DNA from 2 places in the Kocuria sp. UCD-OTCP genome. Region 1 is predicted to be linked to the other one. Evidence: riboswitches for the same ligand, from Rfam matches in the RefSeq annotation. Region 1 holds a riboswitch; the other holds the start of a gene.
The links. Region 1 has a riboswitch for cyclic di-AMP ahead of H488_RS34950 (NlpC/P60 family protein). Riboswitches for the same ligand answer to the same signal wherever they lie in the genome.
Positions count from the first base shown of each region.

Region 1 (13,500 bases):
GCGGAGAGGTGCTGGTAGAGCTCCGAGGCGTACAGGTAGAGCAACCAAAGGTTCCGGATGGGGATCCGGGTAGATCCTTCGCCGACGACGACGCCCACGCTGCCGTCGTCGGGCTCCTGCACCGTCATGCCCGGGCGGCGAACAGCCGGTCCGCCGCGGCCTCCGCGCGGTCCGGAGCGTCGAACCAGTACTCGTGAAGCAGTGGACGGATGGAGGTCTCCACCTGCTCGTGGAACCAGGCGCCGGCGTCGTCGACGACGTCCACCGGGGTCACAAAGCTGTGCCCGATGACGAAGTTCTTGCCCAGCGAGGGATCCGCTCGGATCTCCTCGTTGAGGCAGTCGATGCCAGCCTTAACCGCGCGCACGAAAGCTTCCGCATCTCCACGGGACGTCCTGATCCGGGAGGCCGTCCACCGCATCCACGCCTCGTTGAGCTGGGGTTCCAGGGTGACGAACGAGAACCGGCGGCGCAGTGCCAGATCGACCAGCGCCAGCGACCGGTCGGCGATGTTCATCGTGCCGACCACGTGCAGGTTCGGCGGCAGCCAGACGCCGCCCTCGTCGTCGTCCTTCTGGACGTACGTGAGGTGCATGGCGTGCTCTTCGGACCGCTTGGACGCTTCGACCAGCGTCAGCATCTCGCCGAGGGAGCGCGCCGGGTTGCCACGGTTGATCTCCTCGATCACCATCACGTGGCTGAGCTCCAGGTTCTTCCGCGCTTGGTCGGCCAACTTCAGGAACGGCCCGTCGGTCAGCACCAGGCCGGCCGCCCCGCCGTCGTCGGTCGCCTGCGGGCGGTATCCCCGGATGAAGTCCTCGTAGGAGGTGTTGGGATGGAATTGCACGACCCGGACGGTGTCCGCGCGACGTGCGCCGGCGAGGATCCACCCCAGCCGCTGAGCCAGCCACGTCTTGCCGGTTCCGGGCGCTCCTTGAAGGATGACGTTCTTCTTGTGCCGCAACGTGTGGAGCACAGACTCGATCTCCGCGCGCGGCAGGAAGCACCCGTCGGCGAGGAGATGGTCCACGCCGTAGCCGGCATCGTCCAGCGCGACGCCATTCTCCTCCCCGGCCCCCGCGGGAGCTGCTGCGTAGCGCTCGGGGAAGAGATGTTCACGAGTGGTCACGGTGCCCTTCGTCCCTTCGGCGTCGGCGGACATGTCCGCGATGCTGTGATGCCGCGCGGTGGGGGTGGCCAGGTACTCGTGCACCTGCCGGAGCAAGGTCACGTATGCCACGGCTGCCCCGGCGTCCTCGGGCCGTGGCAACTGGATGCCAAGCATGTCCCGGGCGAGTTTCACGTGGCTCCGCTGCAGCGGGAAGAACGTGCGGGGCCGCGCATAGAACAGGCCCGTGGCGATCCTCCAGCCGAGATCGAACTTCTCGAACAGCGCTTCAAGGGCAGCCGTGAACTCGGCTTCACAGGAGGGGTCGTCGAAGTGGTCCGCCCATGCGCAACCGGTGACGAACACCCGCCAGAGCCGATCGACCTCGTCCGTCCGCGTTTTCGCGTAGTGGAACCACCAGGCCTGCTTCAGGCGGGTCATCGTCGCGCCGGCAAAGTTCGTGGGCACGGGAAGGTCCAGTCCGAGCTGCTCGGCTACGAGCTCCGCGAGCCGGGTACGACGCCCGTCCCTGTCATCCTGGCTGTACAGCCACATGAACGTGAACGGGCACATGTCCTCGACAGGTCCCTCTGTGTCGTTCAGGAACACGTCGGGATAGACCTTCGAGCCGATGTCGGCCCGCACCGCGTCGAACGCCCGGGCAAGTGGCACCCGGTCGTCACGGAAGTCCAGCAGCCGGGTGGCCACGGCTTCGTAGAACGGAACCCAGGGGAAGGGATCGTCTGGCGAGATCTCCGCGTGGTCAGCAGTCTCCGTCGTGGCCACGTCCGTCACCGCCCCTCGGACTCGCGGTCCACGACGTAGACCTCCCGCAGTGGCATCCGGGAACGCCACTTCTGCGGCAGGTCCTTGTAGTGGCGCAGCGTCGTCTCCACGACGTCCTGGCCGGTGAGCAGTCGGAGGTCCTGACGCACGCGCTCCAGGTCCACGGCGTCCTTGCTGTAGCTGCCCATGGTGACGAAGAGTCCCAGTTCCCCGACGGAAAGCGTGCCGATGAGACGCTGGACGTCCGGACGGCTCTGCACGGCAGCCGTGTGCTTGCACTGCACCTTGAGCAGCGGAGGCTCGAGACCCAGCGGGTCCTTGTGCGCGACGACGTCGACGCCACCGTCCGCCACGTAGGGAGTCACCCGCGCCTGATAGCCGAGCGCGCGCAGCAGATCGGCGGTGAAGTACTCGAACTCCTCGTGCGTCAGCTCCTCCAGCAGGGTCTTGCGCACGAAGTCCTCGGTGTACTGGTGGAGCTTCCCGGCGCTGGGTTCGTCGGCGGCCCACTCGTCGAGGTGCTCCGGCTCCTCGTCGACGACGACGGGACGTGAGGCATCCTCGACCGTCCCAGACGGCTGGTCGAGGTAGGCCAGGAAGGCAGCCACGTTGTTCTTTACGCGGAAGAGCGTCAGCGCGGACCCGATCTCGTACAGGGCCTTCTGCGGGAAGATGCCCCGGGGGACGCCCGTGCGGATCCATTCCACCCGGCGGCGGTGGTAGTGCTCCTCCACCTCGGGGTGGAACTCGTACTCACCCACCACGCGGCCGAAGTTCAGGGTGCCGTCCGGCTTGTACGGAGCGATGACCAGGTCGCCGATCTGCATTTCGAAGGTGAAGCGCAGCAGGATGCCGGCCCACACGGGAATGGCCCCCGGCTTGGCCTCCGGATAGGCGCGCTCCACGGCCGCCTTCATCCGAGTTCGATCGTTGCCAATTGCCCTCAGGTCGCGGATCTCATCCCACCCGACACTGACGAATCCCTCGTCAACCAGCTCGTTTCTGAGTGCGTCGTTGTGGATGCCCCATATCGCAGTCGTCGGCATACGTTCCCCCTTCTCCTAGTCACTTGTAGAGACGCTTGGCTGTTGCAGTTGGAAATTGCCCATCCTTAGCGTATGTCCGGACGCGTTGGCGAACTGGAGTCTCAGTTCCTCGGTGCTACTTCAGGACTCGGATGCTCCAGAAACTCGCCGCCGCGCCGGCCAGCGGGTGCATCCCGCGGAGCGGACCACTTCTGGGCGCGGCCATGATGATCAGGACCCGCGTCATGGAGACCTGTGCCCATGGCCGGAACGACCGCGATGTGCCCGGGAATCTCACACTGATCGGGCGACCCATCTGCATGTCCCGAGGTCGCTATCGGCAGCCCGCGCTGTCGTCCGGGAAGTTGAACTTCGCCCAGGTGCCGACTGCCCGAGTGCTGGCAAAATTGACGCCCCCGCCGACTATGCCGCCTGCAACAGGCGCGAGCTTGGTGAGGTTCACGACGCCCTTGGATCCCGCCTTCGTGACCAGGCGAAACCCGACCTTTTTGTTGATTTCGATCAGCACCTGACCAGGCACCTTCTTGATCACACCGATGGCCGTTTTCGTGCCGATCTCGACTCCTGCGGCGGCCAGCACCTCGGTCGCCGAGGAGCCGATCAGCGAGATGAGGACGACGGAACGCACCTCCTCGGACCGAAGGTCGTACCCGCGCAGGTACGCGATCGCTCCCGCCAGACGCGCCTGGGCTAGCCAAAGCGCGGTGAAGTCTGCAGGCAGGGCGACAGGCAAGGTGATCAGTCCGCCCAGGCCCGACAGGAATCCGGAGCTGGAGGTGAGCCGCACGTGGGTTGCGATGAGGCGCTGGATGGCCTTTTCGACGTCACCATGCCTGGCCAGGTGCTGCTCCGCGATTTGGACCGAACTCTTCCACGGACCTTTGCCGTCGACGCCGACGTTGAGCACCGTCTCCGCGACATGCATTGCCCGGGCGCTGAGTTTCTCGGGTGCCGTCGCATCAGCGGGTTCCGTGGCTTCGGGCGCGGCGTCGGCGTCGGCGTCCACATGATTTCGCATAAGTGAAGGCTATCCGCTCGCAGCGGCCACCGAGCGCACATACCTTCTTCGGCGACGCTGAGGCGCCTCCGGCAAGCTCACGTCGGTGGAGTACGAGACCATCCCAAACCAGAGCGTCGACCTGGCGGCCAGATCAAACGAGTCAACGACAACTTCGACCGCCCCAACGGTGCGCTGTTGACCCTCAGGGGTGCAACGCGCCCCCCGCACGTACCTGGAAAGAAAGCCAACTCTCACCGGGCAATCACCACGAACGCAGTCATTTCTTTTTGCTAATTCGTGTCTGGACCCTAAGCCGTACTAGAAAAGCGTCTATACCGCCCCGGAGGGAAAGGGCCGCTCACGTCGACGACCAATGGTTTTGTGGAGCTTTCCCGGCAAACTGTCACGCCATAACGCGGGTGCCGCCACCGGACATGCCGCCTCAGAGCATGGGCGTGCCCACCCACCGGTACGACCTCGGTAGAGCCCCAAGTCAAGTCCACTTATGTCTCGAGTTGAGCCTCCGTAGCGGTCTCCACCGGCGCCCCTCAGCGAGCAACTTCATCTGGACGAGGAGGCGCACTGCTCGGCCGACACAGAAGCCGAGACACGCCCGTGATCAAAGCGAGACTTTTCCGTTATCTTTCGATTAGTGTTCTCTCCGTGCCGGTCGCCTCACCGATCGACATCCCCGTGCACATCGCCGAATTCTGCCGGTGCCCGGGCCCCCATGTATATCGCTCGGCAGAAGCGGGGGAACCATGAACGGTCCCTCCCCCGGGACCTAGGGGTTAAGTCGTCAGGGCCCCCATCCTGACGACCGGGTGTCTCCCACCCGCATCCGACAGCTCACCTCGCAGGCAAGAGGGAGGACATCACTCATGCCCGTTTTCCGCTCCCGCACGCCCCGCCACCGCGCCCAGAGCACGTTCCGTCTCGGACGCACCGCGATCCTGGCGGTCGCCGGCGGCGCCCTGGCGCTCAGCAGCGTGGCCCCGGCCCAGGCCGCCCCCGTCGCAGCCCCCCAGCAGCTCGTCAGCATCCAGTCCCAGTCCGGCAAGGCCGCGACCATCGCCGCGGCGGCCAAGAACCAGCTCGGCGTGGGCCAGGACTGCACCGCCCTGGTCACCAAGTCCCTGCGCGCCGCCGGGATCAACCACCACGGGTGGCCGGCCTCCTACCTGAAGCTCGGCACCCGGGTCTCCGCCGCCCAGGCCCAGCCCGGCGACCTGGTCTACTACGCCAACGGCGGCATGGGCTTCGCCCACATCGCCGTGTACATCGGCGGCGGCAAGGCCGTCCACGGCGGCTGGAACGGCAACCAGACGGTCATCCAGACCGTCAACGTCGGCTCCGGTCCCGTCTACATCCGAGTGCGCTGACACTCCACGCAGGATGCGGGTGTGCGGTTCCCGTCCCGACGGGAACCGCACACCCGAGTCTCGTTACGGGGCGCCTCAGGACACCGAGAGGCGTCGGACTCCTTCAGCCGTGACCCTGTACCGGCGCTTGCGACTGGTGGGAGGAGCCGTAGCCTCGAGCATGCCACGGCCGATGAGCTCGTTGATCCGGCTCAGCGTCCGGCTGTAGGTCCATCCCAGGTGGGCGGCCACCGGTCGCGTGGCATCCAGGCCCTCCGCACCCACAGCACGCAACACGGACTCCAAGTCTTCGTCCAGGACGATCGTCCCGCCGGGTCGAGGCGCCGACCTTTCGGGTGGGCTCGATGGGTCGACATCGGGCCCTGCCACTCGGGAAGACAGCGCGACGTCCGGAAAGAGCTGATACCGGGCATAACGTCTCCCGCCAGAACGCTCGGCCAGCCCCCGGTCCACGAGGTCAGTGAGTGCCGCGGTGGCTTCCCGGCTGTCGAGTCCCCAACTTCGCAATCGCTCGTTGGACACCTCGGTGCCGTGGTGGAGCATCGCCAGGGCCATGTGCTGGGCATCGGTGAGGCCGGTGACGCACAGGGAGGCGATCCATTCCACGGTGTCGGTGTCGAGAAGGGCATGCCGGGGAACGGTGACCTTGACGTGACTCAGCGTGGCCTCGAACTCGGGCGGGGTCATGCCTGCAGCGCGCAGCGTCGCCATGATCCGGGGAATGCCCGACCCCCTGTTCTCGCAGACCACCTCGCGCCGGCCCGGGAGTTCGACGTCGGAGAGCAGACGAGCAAGCAGACCGTTGCGCGAGGACGTGATCTCATCCGCGCCGAGCCCCCCGACCTCGACGCCGCCGTAAAGCGAACCCGGGTTCTTGACGACGAGCCGATCTGCATAGAGCTCGATCTGCACTTGGGTCCCCCTGGCCAAGGGCCCGTAGTCCCGGTGCATCAGGGCGTTGACCACGAGCTCGCGCACGGCTTCGAGCGGGTACTCGTATCGGTCCGACCGTCCAGCCCCCTGGATGACGGCGCCACGCAGCATATTGCGCTCCACCGCGGCCACTGCGTCCTGCACCATGACCGGCAGCGGACCGTCGACGGTCTGGTTGTCGAGAAACCGTCGTCCGTCCTGGGTGCTTTCGCCCATGGTGGTTCCCGGCAGCGCCACGAAGGTGACGTTGAGCTGCGGGAAGAACTGCTGCGGGTAGATGCCCAGGCACAGCAGGCCCGCCAGTGACGGAACGAGGTTCTCACCGTCCCGCACCAGTACGCCCAGGCGGGTGAGAGCGACGTCGTCGGACACTCCGGCGAAGGCCCGAGGGGAGCGCTCCCGCACGCGGGTGAGCAGCGCGGAGACCGCTTGGGGGTCGAGGTCAGCGAGCGCGGCCTCCCTGACCGGCTGCTGATCATCGGTGGGTTGGCCCTGGTTGGCGAGAAGCTGAGTGACCTCGTACTGGGTCAGTTTCCGATCACCGTCGCCCACGCGGAGGTAAGAACCTCCGTAGACACCCCGGGCCGTCACGTAGCACGGCTTCTCGCCGGAGTTCATCTCCGGGACGTCGATCCGGACGATGCGGGCTCCTTCGAACGGCTCGATGGCGATCTCGCACCGCACCGCGGGTGTCATGGAGTCCGCCGCCATGCCTGCCGCAGCATCCCGGATGGCATCGGCGTCGAACGACGCCACCGGCGTGAAGTCCTCGTCCTCACTCAGTCCGAGGAGAACGATGCCTCCCTCCCCGTTACTGAAGGCACTCAGGGTCTCCTTAAGGGATTTCGGCATTCCTCCCGCCGCCGCTTTGACCTCCACTTGCGTGGGCTCGGCTCCGCGACGACGGAGATCGGCGACGACCGCGTGTGTTTCGCTCACGGAACTCCCCCACTCGTTCTCTCATTCACTTGTCACTCACTCATTGTGCCTGAATGAGGAGTGAATGACAGAGTGAGCACTTGAATGAACCTTCAGGTCGCTCGGCGCTCGTTGCCTCCATGTAGGACATCATCCTGAAGCCGCTCTTCCCAGGCTGATATATGAGTCGTATGCTCGACCCGGATCCGCCAGCGGACCGATCGCCAACTCGACGAGGAGTGGGACAGCATGCGCCAACTCGCGCACCGGCTCGAACGGCTGGGCACCGAAACCGCCTTCAGCGTCGCCCAGGCCGCGGCCGCCTGGAAGGCGGGAGGGAACCGCGTGTACCCCTTCCACCTCGGCGACATCAACATCCCGACGGCCCCGCACATCATCGAGGCGATGGACCGGGCCATCGCCGACGGCCACACGGGCTACTGCCCCGGTCCCGGCATCCCGCAGCTGCGCGAGGCCCTCGCCGAGGACATCGGCTCGCGCCGCGGCATCGGCCTCAGCCCCGAGAACATCGTCGTGATGACGGGCGGCAAGCCCGTCATCACGAAGTTCCTGCAGGCGGTCATGAACCCCGGCGACGAGGTGCTCTACCCGAATCCCGGCTTCCCCATCTACGAATCGCAGATCGAGTACCTCGGGGGCACGTCGGTGCCGTACCGCTACCTCCCCACGGAGGACGGCTTCGCGATCGACCTCGACCAGGTGCGCGCCTCGATCACCCCGAGCACGGTCGCCATCATCTACAACGACCTGCAGAACCCCATCTCGGCCGAGTCGACGGCGGCCGAGCGCGAGGCCGTCGCGCAAATCGCCCAGGAGCACGATCTCTGGGTGCTCTCCGACGAGGCCTACTTCGAGACGCGCTACGAAGGGGCCTCGAGCTCGATCGCGTCGCTCCCCGGCATGGCCGAGCGCACCGTCATCCTCTACACGTTCAGCAAGAAGTTCTCCATGACCGGCTCACGCCTCGGCTGCGCCGTCACGCCGCCAGAGATCGCCACGGTGCTCGGCACGCTCAACACCAACGACGAGTCCTGCACCACGCACTACGTGCAGTGGGCCGGCATCGAAGCGCTCCGCGGCCCCCAGGAACCCGTGCAGGAGACACTCGACATTCTGCGCGAGCGCCGGGATGCCGCATGCGAACTCGTGAACGCCATCCCCGGCATGCACGTGGCCGTACCGCAGTCGACGTTCTACCTGTTCCCCGACGTCACCCAGACCATGGAGAGCATGGGCTACACGGCGGTCGGTGACTTCGCCACGGCGGCCCTGCAGCAGACCGGCGTCTCCTTCTGCACGCGGGAGCACTTCGGCCGGCGCCAGCCCGGCGAGGACCGGCAGTACATCCGGCTCGCCTACTCGGGCATCGACGTCCCCGACATCCGCGAGGGCCTTGGCCGCCTGCGCGAGTGGATCGAGACGGCATGAGCCGGGTCGTCGTCACGGGACGGGTGCCCGACGCCGCGGTCGAAAAGCTCCGCGCCGCCCACGAGGTCGAGATGTGGCCGGATCCGGAGCCGATCGGCCGCGAGGAGCTCCTGCGCCGGGTGGCCGGGGCGGATGCCGTCGTGAGTCTGCTCACTGAGCGCATCGACGCCGAGCTGCTCGACGCCGCCGGCCCGCAGCTACAAGTGGTCGCGAACGTCGCCGTCGGCTACGACAACATCGACGTGCCCGCCTGCAGCGAACGCGACGTCGTGGCGACCAACACCCCCGGCGTGCTCACGGACGCCACCGCCGACATCGCCTTCGGTCTGATCCTCATCGCGACCCGTCGGCTCGGCGAGGGGGAACGGCTCATCCGCTCCGGCCAGGACTGGAAGTGGGGCATGTTCTTCCTGCTCGGCAGCAGCCTGCAGGGCAAGACCCTCGGCGTCGTCGGCATGGGCGCCATCGGTCAGGCGACCGCGCGGCGGGCCAAGGCCTTCGGCATGGAGATCGTCTACCAGTCGCGCAGCGAGATCGATCCCGGGATCGCCGCCGAGCTGGGCGCCCGGCGGGTCGATCTCGACGAGCTGCTGAGCGTCTCCGACGTCGTGTCGCTGCACTGTCCTTATGGGCCCGCCACGCACCATCTGATTGGCGCCGAGCAGCTGGCGGCGATGAAGAACTCGGCGTACCTCGTCAACACCGCGCGCGGACCGATCGTCGACGAAGCGGCGCTCGCGGCCGCCCTCCGCGAGGGCCGGATCGCGGGCGCCGGACTGGATGTCTACGAGCACGAGCCCCAGGTGCATCCCGAGCTGCTGGAGCTCGACAACGTGGTGCTGGTACCGCATCTGGGCTCCGCCACGGTGGAGACACGCACCGCCATGGCGGTGCTCGCCGCCGACAACGTGCTCGCCGTGCTCGGCGGGCAACGGCCGCCGACACCGATCGGGTAGCAGCAGGGCGGCCGGTTCCACCTCGAGCGGCGTGGGATTCCGGTGCCACGTCCCCGGCAGGACGGCTACGGCGGTGACGCAGGCGGCCGTCCCTCACAAGGCGTTGCTGAGCCAGTCCTCGAACCGGGTCGGGGCGGTCGTGAAGTCTCCTCGGGGCAACAAGCCGCCGTTGCCGAGGGCGGTCAACGGCACCGGCACCCGGAGCACCTTCCGACGTCCTCCACGGTGCTGCTCGATCGCACGGGCGAGGTCCGCCATGTCGCGGACCTCGGGCCCGGCGATGACGGCGTCGTCGGAGGTTGCGGAGCCGCTGGGCTCCAGGGCACGGTCGGCGACGAACGCGGCGGCATCGTCGGCGGCCAGCGGCTGGGAGCGCATCCCGGGCACCGCGGAGAGCGGGCCGATGCGCATCTGCGACAGCAGGGTCTCGGCCAGTTCGTACCACTGCGCCGAGGCCACGAATGTGACCGGGACGGGCCCGGCACGGTAGGTCTGCTCCTGGGCGGCCTTGCCCGCGTAGTAGCCCATCCACCGGTGCACCTCGGGCTCCCGGGCGTTGAGGATCGTGACGCACACGATCCGGGACACCCCTGCCTGCTGTGCCGCCGCCACCACGTTGCGTGCGGTGGTGGTGAAGAAGTCGACGGCGCGCTTGCGGGACAGTGTCGCCAGGTGGAGGCAGTCCACCACGGTGGAGACCCCCTCGAACGCGGCGTCCAGGCCTTCGCCGGAACAGACGTCGATGCCTTGCCCGCGGGAGACCTCGTCGACGTCGACCCCGCGCTCGCGCAGCTGTGCCACCACCCGTGCGCCCAGCTGCCCGGTCGCTCCCAGGACCGCCACCTTCCTGCGCTCGCCCTCGCCCGTGCTCTCCATGGCCCACCGTCCTCTTCCCGCCGTCCGTGCCTCGGTGCTGCTGGCCTCGATTCTCCTCGCGTGCCCTCCCCGCCGCGACTGTCAGTTTTCGGACTTCCGTCGACTTCCTGCCGCACTGCTGGGAGCATGGACCCATGATCAGCAACGTGGCCGTCATCGTGTTCGACGAGGTCTCCCCCTTCGAGCTCGGGGTGGCCTGCGAGGCCTGGGCGATCGACCGCTCGGGTGACGGCCTGCCCGTCATGGACTTCGCCGTGTGCAGCCCTGATGGGCAGCCGGTCCGCACGATCGCCGGCTTCGACGTGGCGGTCCAGCACGGGCTCGACCGGGTGGCGGCGGCGGATCTCGTGGTCCTCCCCGCCATGTCCCGGGACATCCCGGTCCCGGAGGAGGTGGTCCACGCGCTGCGCGCGGCCCACGACCGTGGCGCCCGGCTCCTGTCCATCTGCTCGGGCGCCTTCGTCCTGGGTGTCACCGGCCTGCTCGACGGCCGCCGCTGCACCACCCACTGGATGCACACCGCGGAGCTGGCCGAACGGTTCCCCGCCGCGCAAGTGGTGCCCGAGGTCCTCTACGTGGAGGACGGCAGCATCCTCACCAGCGCCGGCACCGCGGCGGGCCTCGACGCCTGCCTCCACCTGTGGCGCCAGGAGTTCGGCTCGGCGGCCGCCAACACCGTGGCACGGCGCATGGTGGTGCCGCCGCAGCGCCAGGGCGGGCAGGCCCAGTTCATCAAGGACCCGGTCCCCGAGCGCCGGGCCGAGACGCTGGACCCGCTGCTCACCTGGATCGTGGGACACCTCGACGAGCCGCTCGACGTCGACGCCCTGGCCCGGCGCGCCGCCATGTCACCGCGCACCTTCGCCCGCCGCTTCCGCGACGAGACGGGCACCACCCCGCATGCCTGGATCACCGCGCGGCGTCTGCACCGGGCCGAGCAGCTCCTCGAGGAGACCGATCTGCCCGTCGAGCGCATCGCCGCGGACGTGGGCTTCGGCAACGCGGCCACACTGCGCCACCACTTCACCCGGATCCGCCGGCTCAGCCCGCAGCAGTACCGCCGTCGCTTCGCGACCACCGCCTGAGCACCGCTTTTTTGAGCACCTCGGCCGCGAGATCGCGGCCGACGAGCTCCGTCATGGCCGCGATCGCGAGCAAGCGTTCCGCTCATCCGGGACTCCGCGGCAGAGCGTCGACAGACTTGGCAGAAAACGACCGGAGGTAGTCATTTCTGCCACTCGTGCGAGAGACTCCGGCCGACGAGGCTTGTCAGCGTGAGGGTGAGCCGGATCGGCCGGCACACCGCAGGCAAGGAGCTCATCATGATCTCGTTCGTGTTCCTGGTGCTGGCCGCAGCCGCTGTGCTGTCGGTGTACACAGTGATCGGCCGCCTGGCCGCACCCCCGGAGGAGAGGGTGCCGTGGCGCCACCTCGGCTGGGACGGCTGGATTCACACGCTGCGGCGCAGCCTGGCCTTCCTGGGCGACCCGGTCGCCACGCAGGATGATCCGCACTCGGCGACGCCGTCGGGCATCGGAGCCCGATGAGCGGTCAGCCCGGCCGCGCCGCTCATCAACCCGCCGTGCTTTTGGTCTGAACCAATCCATTGACGGACAAATTGGTCTAGTCCAAGATGAACGAGTGGCATAGATCACTTGTCCGGAGCCCGAAAAGGACCCTCGTGATGCTCACACCGGGAAGCCCCGGCATGCCGCCGCCCTGTCCATCGCCCCCTGAGATGGCGCCGCCCCACCACGAGGAGAACTCACCATGTTGAAGAAACTGCTGACCACGGGTTCCGTTGCAGCCCTGATCACCGGCAGCACCCTGCTCGGCGCCGGACCGGCCCTCGCCGCCCCCTCGAAGGCCGGCGAGAAGAGCACCGAGGTGACCGTGATGTCCTTCAACATCCACTACGGCGCGGACGGTGACAACCAGTTCGACCTCGAGCGCACAGCGTCGGTGATCGAGGATTCCGGCGCCGAGATCATCGGCCTGCAGGAGGTGGACAACCACTGGGGCTCACGCAGTGAGTTCCTGGACGAGGCGGAGTGGCTCGCCGAGCGGCTCGACATGCACGTCGTATACGGCGCCAATCTGGACGAACCACCGCTGCCCGGCGATGTGGACAACCGCCAGTACGGCAACGCCATCCTCAGCGAATACCCGATCATCTCCTCGGAGAACCACCTCCTGACGAACATCGACTACGAGGAGCGGCCCACCGAGCAGCGAGGTCTGCTCGAAGCCGTGGTGAACGTCCGCGGCAATCACGTCGCCTTCTACAGCACGCACCTGGACTTCCAGCGCGAGGAACAGCGCGCACTGCAGGTCGAGGAGATTCTCGACATCACCGGTGCCAGCGAGCGACCGGCGGTCATCGTGGGAGACCTCAATGCCGAACCGGACGCCCCGGAACTGCAGCCCCTGTTCTCGGTGTTCACCGACACCTTCGCCGCCCTCGGACAGGGCGACGACTACACCTTCGGCCCCGACCTCGAAGGCCTCCCCGGCAGCGGCTCCGTGGAGAACCCCAGCCTGCGCATCGACTACATCCTGACCGCGCGGGGAGCCACCGCCACCTCGGCGGAGGTCATCCGGACCACGGCGTCCGACCACCTGCCCATCGTGGCCGAACTGTCGATCACGAAGACTCCCAACGGCAAGGTCAAGTAGCGGCAACGCACCACATCCCCGGAGCCTCAGGGGGTCCAGCCGAGGACCGCTTCCCCGAAGGTCATGACGCCGAACCACGTCGCGACGGCCACCACGGGGACCAGCAGCACCAGGTAGGACCGGCGCTGCACCAGCCGCACCCCGATGTAGGTGAGGAGCAACCACCACACGCCCAGGAGCACGATCGCCCACAGCGGAGCCATCAGCCCGCTGGCCATGTAGAAGAATCCGACCACCAGCTGGGCCAGGGCCGCGATCACCACGGCCACCACGAACAACAGCGTCGTCGTTCTCATATAGGAACTGTGCGCTCACATGGCGGAACCCGCAAGGGTCCACCCGGCTGCCCGCGGCGGTCCAAGGACCGCCG
Region 1 is NZ_KB714684.1:44,529-58,028, forward strand. Features, by position in the region: gene H488_RS34930 (5-methylcytosine restriction system specificity protein McrC) at 1-128, opposite strand, end outside; gene H488_RS34935 (AAA family ATPase) at 125-1,894, opposite strand; gene H488_RS34940 (restriction endonuclease) at 1,900-2,811, opposite strand; gene H488_RS34945 (EcsC family protein) at 3,254-3,946, opposite strand; cyclic di-AMP (ydaO/yuaA leader) riboswitch at 4,632-4,816, shown strand; gene H488_RS34950 (NlpC/P60 family protein) at 4,822-5,322, shown strand; gene H488_RS34955 (ATP-binding protein) at 5,398-7,194, opposite strand; gene H488_RS34960 (pyridoxal phosphate-dependent aminotransferase) at 7,423-8,622, shown strand; gene H488_RS34965 (2-hydroxyacid dehydrogenase) at 8,619-9,578, shown strand; gene H488_RS34970 (SDR family oxidoreductase) at 9,672-10,454, opposite strand; gene H488_RS34975 (helix-turn-helix domain-containing protein) at 10,589-11,539, shown strand; gene H488_RS34980 (hypothetical protein) at 11,777-12,001, shown strand; gene H488_RS34985 (endonuclease/exonuclease/phosphatase family protein) at 12,225-13,130, shown strand; gene H488_RS34990 (hypothetical protein) at 13,157-13,426, opposite strand.

Region 2 (9,981 bases), on a different contig from region 1:
GAACAGTCTAGGGGGTCCCCCGGACCCCCGCTAACCGGCCCCGTTAGGATCGGTCGCATGCCCGTCTACATCGATCCGCCGCTCTGGCCCGCCCGCGGGACGCACTTCTCGCACCTGGTCTCCGACACCTCCTACGAGGAGCTGCACGACTTCGCGGACCGGCTGGGCGTGGCCCGGCGCGCCTTCGACCGGGACCACTACGACGTGCCGGAGAGCCTGTACCGGCGGGCGGTGGCCGCGGGCGCGGTGCCGGTCGACGGGCGGCAGCTCACGCGCCTGCTCGTGCGCAGCGGGCTGCGCGTCCCGGCGCGGGCGCGCCCGGACCGGATCGCCCGGGTCCTGCTGCGGCGGTGGGCCGCCCGCTTCCCGGGGCACCCGGCGCTGGGCGAGGAGCTCGTGGACCGGTGGAGCGAGCCGCACCGGCACTACCACGGTCCCGCCCACCTGCTGGCGGTGCTCGAGGCCGTCGACCTGCTGCGGCCCGGCGTCGACCTCGATCCCGACCGGTCCGCCGCCCTGGTCCTCGCCGCGTGGTTCCACGACGCCGTCTACCGGGGCCGCCCCGGGGCGGACGAGCGGGAGTCGGCGGAGCTGGCCCGCACCCGGCTGGGCGCCGCCGGCTTCGCCGCGCCGCTCGTGGCGGAGGTCGAGCGGCTCGTCCTGCTCACCCTCGGGCACCGGGTCCCCGAGGGGGACGCCGCCGGACGGGTGCTCCTGGACGCCGACCTCTCCGTGCTCGGCGCGGACCCGGACGGGTACGCCGCCTACGCGGCGGGCGTGCGGAAGGAGTACGCGCACGTGCCCGGACCGGAGTTCGCCCGGGCCCGGCTGGAGGTGCTGGAGGACCTCCGGGGCCGGTATCCGCTGTTCCGGACCGCCGCGGCGCAGGACCGGTGGGGTCCGGCGGCGGCCCGCAACCTCGACGAGGAGATCGGCCGGCTGCGCGCGGCCGCCGAGGTGTCCCCGGACGCTCCCCCGGCGGACGCCGAGGTGCTGACCATCACCGCCGTGTGCCTGCGGGACGACGACGGGGCGCTGCTGACGGTGCGCAAGCGGGGCACGGAGCGCTTCATGCTGGTGGGCGGCAAGCTCGACCCGGGCGAGTCCCCGGCGGCCGCCGCCGTGCGGGAGACCGCGGAGGAGGTCGGGCTGCGGCTGGACGCCGCCCAGCTGCGCCCGCTCGGGGTGTTCGTGGCGCCGGCCGCGAACGAGGCGGGCACGTGGGTGCGGTGCACCGTGTTCACGGCACCTCTCACGGGGCGGCCGGTGCCGCTCGCGGAGATCGAGGAGCTGCGCTGGCAGCCCGTCGACGAGGACTCCCCCGGCGCGCTGCCCGCGGACCTGGCCCCGCTGCTGCGGGAGCACGTCATTCCGGCGCTGCGCCGCGCTCCCGGCGGTCCTCGGTCACGGCCGCAGCGTGCCGCCTCCGGTGGAGCAGGATCCCGGTGATCAGGCCGAGCACGATCCCGATGCCCCCGAACACCGAGAGCCACATCGCGGCGTGCCCCACGAACGCGGCGACGACGAAGCCGGCCACGATGCCTGGCACGGCGCCGCCGATCATGCCGTAGGCCATGTAGGCGTACTCGCGATCCAGGCTCGTGCGGGCGTTGCGGCTGTAGTCGGTGGACATGGGGCCAGTCTATCGGCCGCCGCCGGGGCGCCGGGGTGGCCGGCGCGGTGGGCGCCGGGATGACAGCGGGTGCGCGGTTCCCGTCTGGCCGACCAGGAACCGCGCACCCGAAGCGGTGCTCTCGCGTGCGGTCAGCGCACGCGGACGTAGACGGGGCCGGAGCCCACGTTGACGCTGTCGATGACGGTCGTGCCGCCGTTCCAGCCGCCGTGGACGGCCTTGCCGCCACCGATGTAGACGCCGATGTGGGCCGCACCCATGCCGCCGTCGGCGTAGTAGACGAGGTCGCCCGGCTGCGCCTGGCCGGCGGAGACCTGCGTGCCGAGGCTCAGGTAGGAGGCCGGCCAGCCGTGGTGGTTGATGCCGGCGGCGCGCAGCGCGTTGGTGACGAGCGCGGTGCAGTCCTGGCCCACGCCGAGCTGGCCCATGGCGGCGGAGGAGATGGTCGCGCCCTTGCCGGAAGCCGAGCTCTGCGGGGTGACGGTGCGCTGGGCGGCCGGAGCGGCCTGCACGGCCGGCTTCGGGGCGGGCGCGGCGGCGGGCTTCGGGGCCGGAGCCGCCTGCACGGCCGGCTTCGGCGCGGCGACCGGTGCGGGCTTCGGGGCCGGCTTCGGGGCCGGCGCGGCGGCGGGCTTCGGGGCCGGAGCCGCCTGCACGGCCGGCTTCGGGGCGGCGACCGGGGCGGGCGCGGCGGCGGCCTTCGGCGCCGGAGCGGCCACGGCGGGAGCCGCGACGACCGGGGTCTCGACCTTCTGCCGCTCGGCCTTCTTCTCGGACTTCCGGTCGGACTCGACCTTCTGCACGTGGGCGACGGGCTCGAGGGACACGGCGGGCGCCGCGGCGGGGGTGGCCGCGGCCACGGCGGACAGCGGGGCGTCGGCGGAGGCGTCCTGGGCCGGAGCGGCCTGCACGGAGACGGTGGTGGCGAGGGCCAGCCCGGAGAAGGCGGCCACGGCGGCCACGGTGCGGGCCTTGCCGGAGAAGAGCGAGCCGATGCCGTTCGAGGAGGTCAGATCACGGGTCATGAGGAGTTCAGACGACTTTCTTTCGGAGCCGGGCCTGCCGGAGGGCGCGGGTGACAGCACGGATCGCCCCGGGCAGTGCGCGGGGTGGGCCGGTGTCCGGCAGGGGTGCGTTCCGGGATCGGGAACGACGGCCGGCGAGCGGAGGAGGGGGCGCCGTCCGGTCGGACAGCAGGCACCGCCGGGAACCGGGAGAGCGGTTCTCGGCGTGCGGGGTGGGGGGGGTGATCGGGTGCCGCCCGCGACGAGCGGGGTCGTCGCGGGCGGCGGACCGGATCAGAAGGTGTAGTAGCCGTCCAGCTGCATGGCGTTGACGGAGTGGACCTGGGTGCCCTGGGTCGGGTTGAGGGCGGAGATCATCTTGCCGCCGCCGATGTAGATGCCCACGTGGGCGCCGCCGTTCTGCGAGACGAGGTCACCGGGCTGCGGGTTGGCGGTGGGGGTGCCCGCCGCGAACTGGGACCAGGTGGTCCGGGGCAGGTCGATGCCGTTCTGGGCGAAGACCCACTGGGTGAAGCCGGAGCAGTCCCAGGCGCCGTAGGCGGTGCCGCCGTAGACGTAGCCCGCACCCTGCGCGGACATCGCGGTGCCCACGACGCCGCCGGCGGCCGGGGCGATCTCGGTGGTGGCGGTGGACTGCGGGGTGACGCTCGAGGTGGCGGCGGTCTGCTGCGGGGCCGGGGCCTCGTAGGCGGGAGCGGCGGGCTGCGCGGCGACCGGGGCCTGGTAGGTGTACGAGGAGTACTCGGCCAGCGAGGCGGAGGCCGGGGCCGAGTAGGCCGCGCCGGTCTCGACGGGAGCCTGAGCGAAGGCCTGGGCCGGGGCGACGGAGCCGATCATCGCGGCGCCGGCAGCGGCGGCGATGGTGGTGTTGCGCACGACGTGCGAGGTGGTCTCGGCACGGTGGCGGGCAGCGTTCAGCGTGAAAAGCGACATGGTTGAGTTCCTCCCTTTGCCTACGAGGTGAGCTGTCGGATTCGGGTGGGAGACACCCGGCCGCAGAACGCACGCGCTCTGACGACTTAACCCCAAGGACCCGGATCACCGGGACCGAAAGTGGTTCCCCCGCTTCTGCCAAGCAGTTTCTGTGTAGAGGCCACGGGCACCGGCAGAATTCGGCGATGTGCTCCGAGGGCGCCGATCCGACCAGTGATCGGCACGCGTTGAACAGTACATGACAGATTACGGAAGTGTCACGTTTTGATCACGACAGATAACAGCCGGACAACGCTGCGGGTCTCAATGAGTAGCTATTGAGAGGAAAGGTCGAATCAATTCGCACCTGTGACGAGCTGTGCAGTGTCTTCGAGCGCCCTGGGAATCCGCCTGTCACCAGGGAAGCCGCGCCTCCGGGGTCCGGCTCGGGCCGGACTGGCCGAAAGTGGCTTGTGAACGTCCCCACACCCGGGAAGAACCGTTCGCCGCCCCGCTCCGGGAGACGGCGGCGCCTCAGGGAGCGAGGACGCGGATGGCCGCGGCGGTGCGCAGGTCGATCTCCGCGGACCGCCCCGTGGCCGCCACCTCGATGCGCACGATCTGACCGTCCACCCGGGCCGTGACCTCCGCCCCGGTGAGCACTCCCACGTCGCTCAGCACGCCCAGGAGGTCCGCGTCCGCCTGGACCACCTCCGGCAGCAGCGCCACGGTGTGCGACCCGTCCGGGTCGTGGCGGGCGGCGTCGAGCAGGGAGGGGTGCGCCGCTGCGGGGCTCTCTTCGACCCCGAGGGCGGCCAGACCGGGGATCGGCGTGCCGTACGGCGAGTACCGGGGGCTGTGCAGCAGGTCCACGAGCCGCCGCTCGACCTGCTCGCTCATCACGTGCTCCCACCGGCACGCCTCGTCGTGCACCTGGGCGAGGTCCAGGCCGATGACGTCGGCGAGCAGCCGCTCCGCCAGCCGGTGCTTGCGCATCACCTGCACCGCACGCTCACGGCCGGCAGGGGTGAGCAGCAGCGACCGGTCCTGGCCCACCGTCAGCAGCCCGTCCCGCTCCATCCTGGACACCGTCTGCGAGACCGTGGGCCCGGAGTGGTCGAGGCGCTCGACGATCCGCGCCCGCATCGGCGTGATCCCCTCCTCCTCGAGCTCGAGGACGGTCCGCAGGTACATCTCCGTGGTGTCGATCAGGTCGCTCATGCCTCAGTCATCCTTCGTCCGGCCGTCCCGGCCCGGGGATCCCGCCCGGTCCGGTCTTCCCGCACGAGCTTAGTGCGCGAGCCCTCCGGCCGCCCGGAGGGAGGAGGCGCCCGCGGGGCCCGCCGTCCGCGGGTGGGGCAGAATGGGCCGAGTCGCGAACGGCGCGAGCGGCCTCCGCGGCGGCCGTGCCCGTCGCGCACCACCCGCCGCACGTCACCCACGAGGGAGCGCCCGTTGCCCGCACACGTCACCATCCCCCAGCACCTGCTGCCCGCCGACGGCCGCTTCGGCGCCGGCCCCTCCAAGATCCGTCCGGCACAGGTCGAGGCCGTGTCGCGCGCCGGGGCCGGCCTGCTCGGCACCTCCCACCGCCAGGCGCCGGTGCAGGAGCTCGTGGGCTCGGTGCGGGAGGGCCTCGCGCAGTTCCTCGGCCTGCCCTCCGGCCACGAGGTGCTCCTGGGCCTGGGCGGGGCCACCGCGTTCTGGGACGCCGCCGCGTTCGGGCTGGTCGAGCGGAGGGCCCAGCACCTGGTGTTCGGGGAGTTCGGCGCGAAGTTCGCCCAGGCCACCGACGGCGCACCGTTCCTGGAGCCCTCCTCGATCGTGGAGTCCGCCCCCGGCACCCGCCCGGACGCCCGGGCGGAGGAGGGCGTGGACGTCTACGCGTGGCCCCAGAACGAGACCTCCACCGGTGTCGCCGCGCCCGTGCACCGGCCCTCCGGGATCGCGGACGACGCGCTGGTGCTGGTGGACGCGACCTCGGCCGCCGGGGGGATGGCCGCGGAGGTGGCCGCGGCGGACGTCTACTACTTCTCCCCGCAGAAGAACTTCGGCTCGGACGGCGGACTGTGGCTGGGCGCGTTCTCCCCCGCGGCGATCGAGCGGATCGAGCGGATCGGCGCCTCCGGGCGGTGGATCCCCGACTTCCTGCAGCTGACCACGGCGCTGGAGAACTCCCGGAAGAACCAGACCTACAACACCCCGGCCCTGGCCACGCTGGTGATGCTCGACGAGCAGGTCCGCTGGCTCAACGACCAGGGCGGCATGACCTGGGCCGCGGCCCGCACGAAGGCCTCCTCGGACCTGGTCTACGGGTGGGCCGAGGCCTCGTCCTTCGCGTCCCCGTTCGTGGCCCGCCCCGAGGACCGCTCCACCGTGATCACCACCGTGGACTTCGACGCCGCCGTGGACGCGGCCGCCGTCGCGGCGGTCCTGCGCGCCCACGGCGTGGTCGACGTCGAGCCCTACCGCAAGCTGGGGCGCAACCAGCTGCGGATCGCCACGTTCGTCTCCATCGAGCCCGACGACGTCGCCCGGCTGCTGGCCTGCGTGGACCACGTCGTCGAGCAGCTCCGCGGAGGAGCCGGGCGCTAGCCGGAGTTCTCGGGCGCGGAGCGCTCCGCGCGCAGCCGCAGCCAGACGACGAAGCCCACCAGGGCCCCGCCGAGTCCCGCCGCCACGGCGACCCCCATGCCCCAGCGCGCCCCGAGGGCGTCGGTGATCCAGCCGACGACCGGCGCCCCGATCGGGGTGCCGCCCATGAAGATGGCCATGTAGAGGCTCATGACGCGTCCGCGCATCACCGGCGAGGTGGTGGACTGCACGTACGCGTTGGCGGTGGTCATGATGGTCAGGGAGGACAGCCCGCAGGGGACCAGCCACAGCGCGAACAGCGGCAGGGTGGGCGCCGTCGCCGCGCCCAGGCAGCTGAGGGCGAAGACGGCGCTGCCCCCGTAGACGTAGCGCAGCCGGGCGCTGCGGCGCCGGGCCGAGAGCAGGGCCCCGGCCACCGTGCCGACCGCGAGCACCGAGTTGAGCAGCCCGAAGGTCTCCGAGCCCCGGCCGAACTCGGGTCCGGCCATGGCGGCCAGGAAGACCGCGAAGTTCAGCCCGAAGGTGCCGATGAGGAAGATGGTGACCAGCACCGCCACGATGTCGGGGCGGCCGGCCACATAGGCCAGCCCCTCCCGGATCTGGCCCCGCCCCCGGCCGGAGCGCGGCATCCCGCGCAGCTCGTCGGCGCGGATCGCCAGGACGGCGGCGAGCATCGCGCCGAAGGTCAGCGTGTTGAGGAGGAACACCCAGCCCGAGCCGATGGCGGCCACGAGCACGCCGGCCACGGCGGGCCCGATCATCCGTGCGGCGTTGAACGAGGTCGCGTTCAGGGCCACGGCGTTGGAGAGGTATGCGTCGTCGACCATCTCCGAGACGAAGGTCTGGCGCACGGGGGCGTCGAGGGTGGAGACGACGCCCAGGGCGAGGGCGAAGCCGTAGACGTGCCACAGGGTGGCCGCGTCGGCCAGGACCAGCGCCCCCAGGCCGGCCGCCAGCACCGCCATGGCCGTCTGGGTCCACAGCAGCAGGCGCCGCCGGTCGAGCCGGTCCGCGAGCACGCCGGCCCAGGGCGCGAGGAAGAGCTGGGGCAGGAACTGCAGGGCCGTCACCACGCCCATGGCGGTGGCGTCGTGGTCCGAGAGCTCGTCGAAGACCAGCCACGACTGGGCCGTGCGCTGCATCCACGTGCCGATGTTGGACACGAGCGCGCCCAGGAACCACAGCCGGTAGTTGCGGAACCGGAAGGACCGGAACATCCCGCGCGCGGGCTCCGGGGCCTCGTCCGTCCTCGCGGTCCCCGGCGGGACGGTCAGAGCTCCTCGCCCTCCTGCGGCGGGACCGGCGTGTCCTCGGCCCGGTCACCGGACGCCGGCTCGCCGTCGGGGGCGCCGCCGGAGCCCTCGGGCCCGCCGGCCGCCGCGGTCTCCCCGGCCTCGTCCTCGGCCCGGTCCTGCTCCTCCTGGGCCTTCTCCTCGGCGCTGACGCGGGCGGACCACGGGACCCACTCGGGCGCCAGCAGGGCATCCTCCCCCGGCAGCAGGCCGACCTCGCAGACCGTCACCGCCTTGCTGCGCGGGGCGCGGGCCAGGCTCGCGAACCAGTTCCAGCCCCGGTACCCGGGCAGGGTGCACTCGAAGTGGTGGACGACCAGCCGGTCCTCCTCCACCGTCACCCGGTGACCGCCGCCGATCTGCGAGGGCTCCGCGATCTGCTCCACCCCGGCGCGAGCCGTGGCGACGTCGGCCACGAGCAGGGGGTCCTGCTTCGGGGCCCGGCGACGGCGGGGCGCCGCCGCCACCGGTGCCGCCTGCTCGGGCGCCGGCGGCACGGCCTCGGCGGGCGCGTCCTGGACGGTCTCCTCGGTCACTGCTGGTCTCCCTCGGGTGGGTGCCGGCGGGGGCCGGCGGGTGGTTGCTCGGGATCGGTGGACGGCAACGGCGCGGCGGCCTCAGACGTCCAGGTTGTCGGCCACCGTGCGCAGGATGGCGGCGATCTTCTTCCCGTGCGCGGAGTCCGGGTAGCGGCCCCGGTGCAGCCCGTTGGACATCTCGTCCAGGAGCTTGATGAGGTCCTCGGTGATGACCGCCATCTCGTCGGCGGGCTTGCGGACGTTCTTCGCGACCGACGGGGTCCGGTCGAGGATCCGGACGGAGAGCGCCTGCGCGCCGCGCCGACCCTGGGCCACCCCGAACTCCATCCGCGTGCCCGGCTTCACCGTGGTGGCACCGGAGGGCAGCGCCGAGGAGGGCAGGAACACTTCCTGGCCGTCGTCGGCCGCCAGGAAGCCGAAGCCCTTCTTCGCATCGAACCACTTGACCTTGCCGGTGGGCACGCTGTCTCCCTCGTCCTCGTGTTCGTGGAGGGGCGGCCCGTCGGTCCCTGCCGCCGAGCCACCCTGTGGAACCTCCCATTCTAGCCCTGCTCCGGGGGCGGGGACCGCCGGGGCGCGGTCAGCGGCACACCGTTGCGCTCGGTACCCTGGAGCCATGCCTGTCTCCGACGACCGCGCGCCCGCGCCCCGCACCGCCCGACGCCCCGGGATCGACGTCCTCGGCGTCTCCGCGGTGGTGCTCGGCCTGGTGTGCGCCGTGTGCCTCGCCCTGCTGCTCGTGCTCACGGCCGTCGGAGCGGACCCCTGGGACGGGCTCACGGTGGTGCCGTGGTTCGCGTTCCCGGTGGCCTTCCTGCTGTTCTGCGCGGTCCTCGTGCGCTCCCTGCTGCGCCGCCGCCGGGCCTGATCCGTGCTCCCGGACGGGCTGCTCCGGGATCTCGCGTCCCGCTCCCCCGCCGAGCTGGGCGAGCTGCTCGCGGCCCGGCCCGACGCCGCGCGCCCGGGCACGGAGTCCCTCGAGGACCTCGCCGAGGCCCTGCTGTCCCGGGCGGGGCTGCGCCGGGCCCTCGACGCCCTCTCCCGGCCCGAGCTGGACGCCGTCGAGCGCGCCGTGCTGCTGGGCCCGCCGGAGGATCCCGCCGCGCGGCTGCTGGCCGGCCCGCCCTGGGACCGGCTGCACCGTCTGGGCCTGGTCCACCGGGACGACGACGCGCTCCGGCTCGTGCCCGGCCTGGCGGAGGCCCTCGGCCGCTATCCGGCGGGCCTGGGCCGTCCGCGGCCGGTGCTCGCCGCCCTCGCCGCCCGGCTGCGCGGCGGGGCGCCGGACGCGGCGGGGGCCGCGGCCCTGCTGCGCACCGCCGAGGACCTCGCGCAGTGGCCCGCCCCCGCGCGGGAGGTCCTCGAACGGTTCCGCTCCCGTCCCGTGGGTGCTCTGCCGGACGCCCTGCGCCGTGTCGACCCGGCCGTCGACGCCGGCGCCCGGCCCGTCGACTGGCTCCTGGCCCACGGCATCCTCCTCCCCGTGGACTCCCGCCACGTGGAGCTCCCGAGGGAGGTCGGGCTGCTCCTGCGCGGGCCCGACCCATGGGCCGCGACCTCCCCGGAGCCGCCGGTCGGGCCGGCCCTCCGGGTGCCCGACCGGCTGCGGGACAACGCCGCCGCGGCGGCGGTCGAGCAGCTGCTGCGCCGGACCGCGGCCCTGCGCGCCGAGCTGCGGGCCCGCCCGCTGACCACCCTGCGGGCGGGCGGGATCGGCGTGCGCGAGCTGCGCCGGCTGCGCTCCGCCCTCGGGATCGAGCACTCCGAGCTCGTCCGGCTCCTCGGTCTGGGCGAACTGGCCGGGCTCGTGCGGCTGGACCCGGACACCTCGGCCTGGCGTCCCGCGCCGGCGCCCTTCGAGGACGCCGAGCGCGCCGGCCAGTGGTGGCACGTGGTCCGGTCGTGGCTGGCCTCCGACGTCGTCCCCTCCGCGGTGGGCCTGCCCCTCGCGGACGGCACGGTCGTCGGGGTCCTCACCCGCGGCA
Region 2 is NZ_AOSQ01000013.1:17,611-27,591, forward strand. Features, by position in the region: gene H488_RS38395 (DUF4031 domain-containing protein) at 58-1,449, shown strand; gene H488_RS24275 (hypothetical protein) at 1,367-1,633, opposite strand; gene H488_RS24280 (C40 family peptidase) at 1,765-2,658, opposite strand; gene H488_RS24285 (C40 family peptidase) at 2,932-3,591, opposite strand; cyclic di-AMP (ydaO/yuaA leader) riboswitch at 3,597-3,746, opposite strand; gene H488_RS24290 (metal-dependent transcriptional regulator) at 4,105-4,791, opposite strand; gene serC (phosphoserine transaminase) at 5,026-6,165, shown strand; gene H488_RS24300 (MFS transporter) at 6,162-7,382, opposite strand; gene H488_RS36005 (DUF3027 domain-containing protein) at 7,436-7,993, opposite strand; gene H488_RS24305 (cold-shock protein) at 8,075-8,458, opposite strand; gene H488_RS36490 (hypothetical protein) at 8,613-8,864, shown strand.
Region 2: it holds a riboswitch for cyclic di-AMP, as region 1 does, so the genes downstream of both, H488_RS24285 (C40 family peptidase) here and H488_RS34950 (NlpC/P60 family protein) in region 1, are expected to answer to the same signal.